One region of the Streptomyces sp. NPDC048277 genome, then DNA from elsewhere that is predicted to be linked to it. Evidence: riboswitches for the same ligand, from Rfam matches in the RefSeq annotation. Region 1 holds a riboswitch; each other region holds the start of a gene.
The links. A riboswitch is a leader RNA that binds a small molecule or an ion and turns the genes downstream of it on or off. The one in region 1 is predicted to bind thiamine pyrophosphate.
Positions count from the first base shown of each region.

Region 2: linked by a shared signal. The riboswitch ahead of thiC (phosphomethylpyrimidine synthase ThiC) and the one ahead of thiO (glycine oxidase ThiO) in region 1 are both predicted to bind thiamine pyrophosphate.
Region 3: linked by a shared signal. The riboswitch ahead of AB0D85_RS27215 (thiamine ABC transporter substrate-binding protein) and the one ahead of thiO (glycine oxidase ThiO) in region 1 are both predicted to bind thiamine pyrophosphate.

Region 1 is NZ_JBEZLQ010000002.1:254,136-257,404, reverse strand. Features, by position in the region: gene thiE (thiamine phosphate synthase) at 1-29, opposite strand, end outside; gene AB0D85_RS05845 (Rv2175c family DNA-binding protein) at 62-427, opposite strand; gene AB0D85_RS05840 (FAD-dependent oxidoreductase) at 543-1,781, opposite strand; TPP riboswitch at 1,910-2,021, shown strand; gene thiO (glycine oxidase ThiO) at 2,019-3,179, shown strand; gene thiS (sulfur carrier protein ThiS) at 3,176-3,269, shown strand, end outside.
Region 2 is NZ_JBEZLQ010000024.1:162,827-166,095, forward strand. Features, by position in the region: gene thiC (phosphomethylpyrimidine synthase ThiC) at 1-1,763, opposite strand, end outside; TPP riboswitch at 1,756-1,933, opposite strand; gene AB0D85_RS39150 (YibE/F family protein) at 2,005-3,269, shown strand, end outside.
Region 3 is NZ_JBEZLQ010000013.1:117,969-121,237, forward strand. Features, by position in the region: gene AB0D85_RS27210 (iron ABC transporter permease) at 1-699, opposite strand, end outside; gene AB0D85_RS27215 (thiamine ABC transporter substrate-binding protein) at 735-1,805, opposite strand; TPP riboswitch at 1,878-1,985, opposite strand; gene rlmN (23S rRNA (adenine(2503)-C(2))-methyltransferase RlmN) at 2,010-3,116, opposite strand.

The sequences.
Region 1 (3,269 bases):
GCCAGCTGGGCGCGGGCGGTGTCGGTCATCGGTGTCCCCCGTTGAGTCGGTACTGGCTGCCTCAGACGGCGAGCGCCTGGGCGCGGCGCTTCACCTCCGTGCCGCGATTCTCGCTCAGGGCCTGCGCGGGGGTGCCGGGCAGGGTCTCGTCGGGGGTGAAGAGCCACTCCACCATCTCTTCGTCGGTGAAGCCGTCGTCCCGCAGGAGCGTCAGGGTCCCGGACAGGCCCTTGACGACCTTGTCCCCGTCGATGAAGGCGGCGGGGACGTGCAGCGCACGGTTCTCACCACGGCGTACGGCGATGAGCTGGCCCTCCTTGACCAGCTGCCGCACACGCGTCACCTCGACGTCGAGCATCTCTGCGATGTCGGGGAGGGTGAGCCATGCGGGGACGAGAGCATCGATGTTTGCGTCAATCTCGGTCACGGGATCTAGCGTAGGCGTTCCACTGGTTTGGGCGCGATGGGTGGTTGTTCGGGTGCGGCGCGGTGGGGGCCTGTCGCGCCCACGCGGCGGAGCCGTATGTCACGGCCCCGCGCCCCTAGCGGGGCGCTGAAGTCGCGTTCTTCAAAGGGCGGGCCGGGTCGGACAGGGCCTCGGCGTCCATTCGGGCGCTCGCCTCGATCAGTCGTCGGCCCTGCGCCAAGTCACGCGGGCGGCCCACCGCCAGTAGGGCTACCAGGCGGTCCTCGCGGAGCCAGCAGACGCTCCAGGACGGGCCGGACGGGTCGCCGCGCCAGACCATGCGGTCGGCCACGGCGTGGTGGCCGGCGTACTGGACGAAGCGGCCGAACTGCTCCGACCAGAAGTACGGCACCGGGTCGTAGACCGCGTCGGACTCGCCGAGGATGTCGGCGGCCACCGTGCGCGGGCCCTGGAGGGCGTTGTCCCAGTGGTGGACCAGAAGGCGCTCGCCGTAGCGGCCGGACGGGAAGGAGGCGCAGTCGCCGACCGCGTAGACGTCCGGGACGCTGGTGCGCAGGCGTTCGTCGGCGACCACCTCGCCGTGCCCGCCCAGCTCGATGCCGGAGCCGGCCAGCCAGGCGGTGGCGGGGCGGGCGCCGATGCCGACCACGACGGCGCCCGCGGGCACCCGCGAGCCGTCGTCGAGGACCACCGCGCCGGGCTCGACACGCGCCACACGCGCGTGTGTGCGCAGTTCGGCGCCGCTGTCGGCGTACCAGGCGGTCATCGGTGCGGCGACCTCGGCGGGGAGCGCTCCGGCGAGCGGCCGGTCGGCGGCCTCCACGACGGTGACCGCGCAGCCGGCCTCGCGGGCCGCGGTGGCGAACTCGGCGCCGATCCAGCCCGCGCCGACGACCACGATATCGTGCTGCCGGGCGAGCACGGGCCGCAGCCGCTCGGCGTCGTCGAGGGTGCGCAGCAGATGGACGCCGGGCACCCCCTCGGTGCCGGGCAGGACGACCGGCTCGGCGCCGGTGGCGAGGACCAGGACGTCGTACGGCACCGGTCCGGCCTCGGTGTCCAGCTCATGGTCGGCGGGGCGCACGGCCAGCGCCTCGCGGCCGAGGGCCAGCTCGATGCCGAGCGCCTCGAAGTCGACCTCGAAGGCGGAGCCCTCCGCCTTGCCGAGCAGTACGGCCTTGGAGAGCGGCGGCCGGTCGTACGGCTGGTGCGGTTCGGCGCCGATCAGGGTGACGGTGCCGGCGAACCCCTGCTCGCGCAGGGCGACGGCGGTCTGCACCCCGGCCATGCCCGCGCCCACGACGACCACGCGTCGCGTCTGTGACGTGCCCCGTTGCTGCGTCTGCTCGCTCACCTGATCACCATAGACAAGAACGATAGACAACTGACAAAGAGTCAGTCAGGGGGCGTGCTGAGTGAGCTGTTGCACAGCCCCGACGAGGCCGTCTTACAAGGGCGGAGTCCCGCGGGCTAGGGTGGCGGACAAGCACACGCGGGAGCCCGGACGTACCGGGCTGAGAGGGAGGCTGGCGGCCTCCGACCGTACGAACCTGATCCGGGTCATGCCGGCGAAGGGAGGGGCTGGACGCCCATGTCCTCACGTACGTCCGACGTCCTCGTCATCGGGGGCGGCATCATCGGCCTGGTCACGGCCTGGCGGGCGGCCCAGCGCGGGCTCGCGACCGCCGTGGTCGACCCCGCACCCGGTGGCGGGGCGGCGCAGGTCGCGGCCGGGATGCTGGCCGCGGTCACCGAACTGCACTACGGCGAGCAGACCCTGCTGGGCCTCAACCTGGCCTCCGCCCGCCGCTATCCCGACTTCGTCGCCGAGCTCACCGAGCTGACCGGCCACGACCTGGGCTACCGGCGCTGCGGCACGCTCGCGGTGGCCCTCGACGCCGACGACCGCGCCCATCTGCGCGAGCTGCACGCCCTCCAGCAGCAGTCGGGGCTGGACTCCGAGTGGCTGTCCGGGCGGGAGTGCCGGCGCCTGGAACCGATGCTCGCGCCGGGGGTGCGCGGCGGGCTGCGGGTGGACGGCGACCACCAGATCGACCCGCGCCGGCTGGCGGCCGCGCTGGTGGCCGCGTGCGAGCGGGCCGGGGTGGTCTTCCACCGGGACTGGGCGGAGCGGCTGGAGGTGGTGCGGGAGCGGGCCGCCGGTGTCCGCACCCGCGCGGGTGACCCGTTGCGCGCCGGGCAGGTGGTGCTCGCGGGCGGGAGCCTGAGCGGGCGGCTCGCGGGCGTGCCCGACGACGTGCTGCCGCCGGTGCGGCCCGTGAAGGGGCAGGTGCTGCGGCTGACCGTGCCCCCGCGGTACGCGCCGTTCCTGAGCCGGACCGTCCGGGCCGTGGTGCGCGGCGGCAACGTCTACCTGGTGCCCCGGGAGAACGGCGAGCTGGTCGTGGGCGCGACGAGCGAGGAACTCGGCTGGGACACGACGGTCACGGCGGGCGGCGTCTACGAGCTGCTGCGGGACGCGCACGAACTGGTCCCCGGGATCACCGAGCTGCCGCTGACCGAGACCCGGGCGGGGCTGCGGCCCGGCTCCCCCGACAACGCGCCGCTGCTCGGGCCGACCCGCCTCGACGGGCTGCTGCTGGCCACCGGGCACTACCGCAACGGGGTGCTGCTCACGCCGGTCACCGGGGACGTGATGGCGGAGCTGCTGACCGGCGGCGAGCTGCCGGAACAGGCCCGTCCGTTCACGCCGAGGCGATTCGGCGCCGTACTCGTGGAGCAGACCGCATGAACGTCTCCGTCACCATCTCCGTCAACGGGGAGCACCGGGAGATCGCCCCGGGCACCGCTCTCGACACGCTCGTACGGTCCCTCACGGCCG
Region 2 (3,269 bases), on a different contig from region 1:
TGGAGCATCCCCTCCGCGACCGCCTCGGGCGACGCTCCGTCAGCCGCCGTACCGCCGAACCGCTCGGTGATGCTCTGGCTGATCTTCATCGAGCAGAACTTCGGTCCGCACATCGAGCAGAAGTGCGCCGTCTTGGCCGGCTCCGCCGGAAGCGTCTCGTCGTGGAACGCGCGGGCCGTGTCCGGGTCCAGGGCGAGGTTGAACTGGTCCTCCCACCGGAACTCGAAGCGGGCGTCGGACAGTGCGTCGTCCCACTCCTGTGCACCCGGGTGGCCCTTGGCGAGATCGGCCGCGTGGGCGGCGATCTTGTAGGTGATGACGCCGGTCTTGACGTCGTCCCGGTTGGGCAGGCCCAGGTGCTCCTTGGGCGTGACGTAGCAGAGCATCGCCGTGCCCCACCAGGCGATCATCGCGGCACCGATGCCGGAGGTGATGTGGTCGTACGCCGGCGCGACGTCCGTGGTCAGCGGGCCGAGCGTATAGAACGGAGCTTCATCGCAGATCTCCTGCTGAAGGTCGATGTTCTCCTTGATCTTGTGCATCGGGACATGGCCCGGGCCCTCGATCATGGTCTGAACGTTGAAACGCTTCGCGATCCGGTTGAGTTCCCCGAGCGTCCGCAGTTCCGCGAACTGGGCCTCGTCGTTGGCGTCCGCGATGGAGCCGGGGCGCAGGCCGTCGCCCAGGGAGTACGTGACGTCGTAGGCGGCGAGGATCTCGCAGAGTTCCTCGAAGTTCTCGTACAGGAACGATTCCTTGTGGTGCGCGAGGCACCAGGCCGCCATGATCGAACCGCCCCGCGAGACGATGCCGGTCTTGCGGTTGGCGGTGAGCGGGACGTACGGCAGGCGCACGCCCGCGTGGACGGTCATGTAGTCCACGCCCTGTTCGGCCTGTTCGACGACCGTGTCCTTGTAGATCTCCCAGGTCAGCTCCTCGGCCCTGCCGTCGACCTTCTCCAGCGCCTGGTAGAGCGGCACCGTGCCGATGGGGACGGGGGAGTTGCGCAGCACCCACTCTCGGGTGGTGTGGATGTTACGGCCGGTGGACAGGTCCATGACCGTGTCGGCGCCCCAGCGGGTCGCCCAGGTCATCTTCTCGACCTCCTCCTCGATGGAGGAGGTCACCGCCGAGTTGCCGATGTTGGCGTTGACCTTCACCAGGAACCGCTTGCCGATGATCATCGGCTCGATCTCCGGGTGGTTGACGTTGGCCGGCAGCACGGCCCGTCCCGCCGCGATCTCCTCGCGGACCACCTCGGGGGAGACGTTCTCGCGGACGGCCACGTACTCCATCTCCGGGGTGATCTCGCCCCGGCGGGCGTACGCGAGCTGTGTGACCGCCTCGCCGTCACGGCTGCGGCGCGGCTGGCGCGGGCGGCCCGGGAAGACCGCGTCCAGGTTGCGCAGACCGCCGCGCGGCGAGGTGTGCTTGATCCCGTCGTCCTCGGGGCGGACGGGCCGGCCCGCGTACTCGGCGGTGTCGCCACGGGCGATGATCCAGTTGTCCCGCAGCGGCGGCAGGCCCCGGCGGACGTCGGTCTCGACGAGCGGATCGGTGTACGGGCCGGAGGTGTCGTAGAGCGTGACCGACTGCCCGTTGGTGAGATGCACCTGACGGACCGGCACCCGCAGGTCGGGGCGCGAGCCCTCGACATACCCCTTGTGCCAGCCGATGGACTTCCCGACCTCCTGGGACGTTTCACCCGTGATGGGGGCTTCGTCCTGACTGAAGGCAGGCGTGCGTACGTCCTTGTTGGTCATGAGACCTACTCCCTACGCCGGCATTACCCGGTAACAGGTTCAGCGGTCGACGCAGCGGCTTCCGTCGGGCGGCGTTTCATGTGAAACATCACTCGTTCCACGTGAAACATCGCGAATACGGAGGTCAGCGCCCTCTCAGCCCGGTGCTCCGAGCTCCCGCGTGTGCAAAGGTGCCTCCACGCTAGCGTCAATTCGGGCGCGGTGAACAGAGGGCCCCTGCCGTTCTTGCGATGATCGGGCGGTGACCTCGACACAGCAGCACCCCTATCCACCCCCCGAGCCAGGGCGCGGCAACGGCGCCACGCGGGGCGGCGGACCCGGCCACGGGGGCCATGGTGCCGGTGACGGACACAACCACGGGCAGGGCCCGCAGCACGACCACGGGTCCGCCCAAGGCCACGACAGCGGCCATGTCCACAGCCGCGACAACGGCCATGCCCACGGCCATTCACCCGGCCAGGGCACCGGTCAGACCGGCTCTGCGTCCGGCGGCGGGCACGGTCACTCGCACAGCCACAGCCACGGTCCCGCCACGCCTGTCTCGAAGCACCTGCGCAAGGTCATCGCGGCGATCCTCATCCCTTTCACCGCCGCGGTCGTGGTCGGCATGGTGGTGCTGTGGCCGGGCGGCGCCCCGCCGCACGAACGCACCGGTGTCGGCTTCGACCGCCAGACGCAGCAGGCGACGGTCACCAAGGTCGTCTCGCTCAGCTGCAAGTCGGTCAACGCCTCCGGGAGCGGCTCGATCGGCGACACCTCCACCGCCCAGAGCGGTTCCTCGCAGCAGGAGGACGGCGGCACCTGCAAGAAGGCCACGGTCCGCGTCGACACCGGCAAGGACAAGGGCCGTACGTTCACCGAGATCGTGCAGCCCGACCAGTCACGGCAGTTGCACCAGGGCGAGAAGGTCGTGGCCGCCTACGAGCCCTCGGCGCCGAAGGACCTGCAGTACTCCGTCACCGACGTGAACCGGAAGTTCCCGATGGCGCTGCTGGCCGGGATCTTCGCACTCGCCGTCGTGGTGGTGGGCCGGCTGCGCGGTGTCATGGCGCTGGTCGCGCTGGCCGTGAGCTTCCTGGTGCTGACCCTGTTCATCCTGCCCGCGGTCCTGCAGGGCTCGAACCCGCTGCTGGTGGCGGTGGTCGGGTCGAGCGCCATCATGCTCATCGCCCTGTACATGTGCCACGGGCTGTCGGCCCGGACCTCGGTGGCGGTGCTCGGCACGCTGGTCTCGCTGTGCCTGATCGGCGTCCTCGGCTCGGAGTTCATCGACTGGGCCGCGCTCACCGGCAACACCGACGACAGCACCGGCCTGATCCACGGCCTGTACCCGTCGATCGACATGAGCGGTCTGCTGCTGGCCGGCGTCATCATCGGCTCGCTGGGCGTCCTGGACGACGTGACGGTGACCCAGACATCGGCCGTCTGGGAACTGCACGAGGCCAACCCGACCATGGGCTGGCGCGGGCTGTACCGGGCCGGCATCCGCATCGGCCGCGACCACAT
Region 3 (3,269 bases), on a different contig from region 1:
GATCGTGAGGACGGCGGCCGTGGCGAGGTCGAAGATCTCGGAGGTCTGCCGGTAGATCTCCACTTCGAGGGTGGAGAAGGTGGGGCCGCCGAGGATCTGCACCACACCGAAGGAGGTGAAGGTGAACAGGAAGACCATCAGCGCGGCGGCGGCCACCGCGGGCGCGAGGGCGGGCAGGGTCACCTTGCGCCAGGCGCCCAGCGGCGAGGCGCCCAGCATCCGGGCGGCCTCCTCCTGCCGCGGGTCCAACTGGGACCACAGGCCGCCCACGGTCCGTACGACGACCGCGTAGTTGAAGAAGACATGCGCCAGCAGGATGGCCCAGACGGTGGTGTCGAGGCGTACGCCCCACCATTCGTCCAGCAGTCCGCCCCGCCCGACGAGCGCGAGGAAGGCGGTCCCCACCACGACCGTCGGCAGGACGAAGGGAACCGTCACCACGGCCCGCAGCACCTGCTTGCCCGGGAAGTCGAGGCGGGCGAACGCATAGGCGGCGGGCAGCGCTACCAGCAGGGTGAGCGCGGTGGAGGCGAGCGCCTGCCAGGTGGTGAACCACAGCACGTGCCGGATGTCGGACTGGCCGACGACATCGGCGATCCGCCCGAACTGCCACACGCCGTCGACCTTCAGCCCGCGCGTGACGATCGCCGCGACCGGCCAGGCGAAGAAGACACCGAAGAACGCGACGGGCACGGCCATCAGACCGAGCCGCGCCGCGCTCCCGCGCCTGCCGGCTACTTCAGTACGAGTGACGTCCACGTCTTGACCCACTGGTCACGGTTGGCGGCGATCTTCTCGGGCGCCATGGTCTCGGGGTCCTTCGCGGCGGGACCGTACTTCGTGAACTCGGCGGGCACGCTCGCCCCCTTGACCACCGGGTACACGAACATGTTCAGCGGCATGTCCTCCTGGAACTCCTTGGAGACCAGGAAGTCGATGAGTTCCTTGCCGCCCTTGGTGTTCTTCGCGTTGCTCAGCAGCCCGGCGAACTCGATCTGCCGGAAGCAGGTGCCGGTCGCGACACCGGTGGGCGCGGTGCTGGGCTTCGGGTCGCCGTAGATCACCTCGGCGGGCGGGGAGGAGGCGTACGACACGACGAGCGGCCGGTCCCCCTTGGCCTTCCTGCCGCCGGCCGAGCCGGAGAACTCCTCGTTGTAGGCCTGCTCCCAGCCGTCGACGACCTTGACGCCGTTGGCCTTGAGCTTCTTCCAGTAGTCCTGCCAGCCGCTGTCCCCGTACCGGGCGGCGGAGCCGAGCAGGAATCCCAGCCCCGGCGAGGAGGTGGCGGCGTTCTCGGTGACGAGGAGGTTCTTGTACTGCGGCTTGACGAGATCCGCGTACGACGTCGGCGGGGTCAGCTTGTGCTCGGTGAAGTACGCCTTGTCGTAGTTGACGCAGATGTCGCCGTAGTCGATGGGCGTGACCCGGTGCTCGGCGGCGTCGAGCTGGTACTCCGTGCCGACCCGGGCGAGCCCCTTCGCCTCGTACGGCTGGAAGAGGCCGTTGTCGAGGGCCCTGGACAGCAGGGTGTTGTCGACGCCGAAGAAGACGTCGCCCTGCGGGTTGTCCTTGGTGAGGATCGCCTTGTTGACGGCCTGTCCGGCGTCGCCGTCCTTGAGGACGTTCACCTTGTAGCCGGACTGCTTCTCGAAGTCCTGGAGCACGTTCTTGGAGACGGCCCATGAGTCATGGCTGACCAGGGTGATGGTCTTCGAGTCGGCCTGGGAGCCGTCGGACGACCCGCACGCGGACAGCGTGACGAGGCCTAGCCCTACGGCCGCGGCCACGAAGCTCTTGGTGTGCACTGGTGTTGTCCTCCTGGGGTTGGCCAGAAGGAGACGCGGCCCTGCCCGCGGTGTGCGGGCAGGGCGCAACAGCTTGAGTGATGACCGAACTTCCTACCCAGAATGACCTGGGCGAGGTTCAGAGGGTCTGCGGCCCGATTGCCGCACTCTCAGCGCTGTGGCGCTCCCCTGTCGGAATATGAAGATGTGAGTACGGCCCTCAGATTACCTCTCGGTGGCCGCGAGCTGACCACAGGCGCCGTCGATCTCCTGGCCACGAGTGTCCCGGACGGTGACGGGCACCCCGTGCGCCGCGATCGCCTCGATGAACGCCTTCTCGTCCTCGGGCCGCGAGGCGGTCCACTTCGACCCCGGAGTCGGGTTCAGCGGGATGAGGTTGACGTGCACGGGCTTGCCCCGGAGCAGGCGGCCCAGCCGGTCGCCGCGCCACGCCTGGTCGTTGATGTCGCGGATGAGCGCGTACTCGATGCTGAGCCGCCGCCCGCTCTTCTCGACGTACTCGAACCCGGCGTCGAGGACCTCGCGCACCTTCCACCGGGTGTTGACCGGGACGAGGGTGTCGCGGAGCTCGTCGTCGGGGGCGTGCAGGGAGATCGCGAGCCGGCACTTGAGGCCCTCGTCGGCGAACCGGTGGATGGCCGGGACGAGTCCGACGGTCGAGACGGTGATCCCGCGCTGCGAGAGGCCGAGTCCGTCGGGCGCGGGGTCGGTCAGGGCCCGGATGGCGGTGACGACCCGCTTGTAGTTGGCGAGCGGCTCGCCCATGCCCATGAAGACGATGTTGGAGAGCCGGGCGGGACCGCCGGGGACGTCCCCGTCCCTGAGCGCCCGCATCCCGTCCACGATCTGGTGCACGATCTCGGCGGTGGACAGATTCCGGTCCAGCCCCGCCTGTCCGGTCGCACAGAACGGGCAGTTCATCCCGCAGCCCGCCTGCGAGCTGATGCACATGGTCACCCGGTCCGGGTAGCGCATCAGCACCGACTCGACGAGCGTGCCGTCGAACAGCCGCCACAGCGTCTTGCGGGTGGTGCCCTCGTCCGTCGACAGATGCCGTACGACGGTCATCAGCTCCGGGAACAGCGCGTCGCGCAGCCTGTCCCGGGAGCCGGCCGGGATGTCCGTCCACTGCTCGGGTTCGTGCGCGTACCGCGCGAAGTAGTGCTGCGAGAGCTGCTTGGCGCGGAACGGCTTCTCGCCGATCTCGGCCACCGCGTCCTTGCGCTCGGCGGGCGTGAGGTCGGCGAGGTGCCGCGGCGGCTTCTTGGCTCCGCGCGGGGCGACAAAGGTGAGTTCTCCGGGCTTAGGCATAGCCCTACCAGTGTCGCAGATCCAATCGGGTGACCCGGGGCCGTGGCGCGCTCCGGCTGTCGTTGATCGAATCCGGCCCCGAGCCGTATCACATATGCGGAATATGTGGCAATATGGCATTTGTGGCGTTTGGCGCTGAAGACAGGTGAGAGG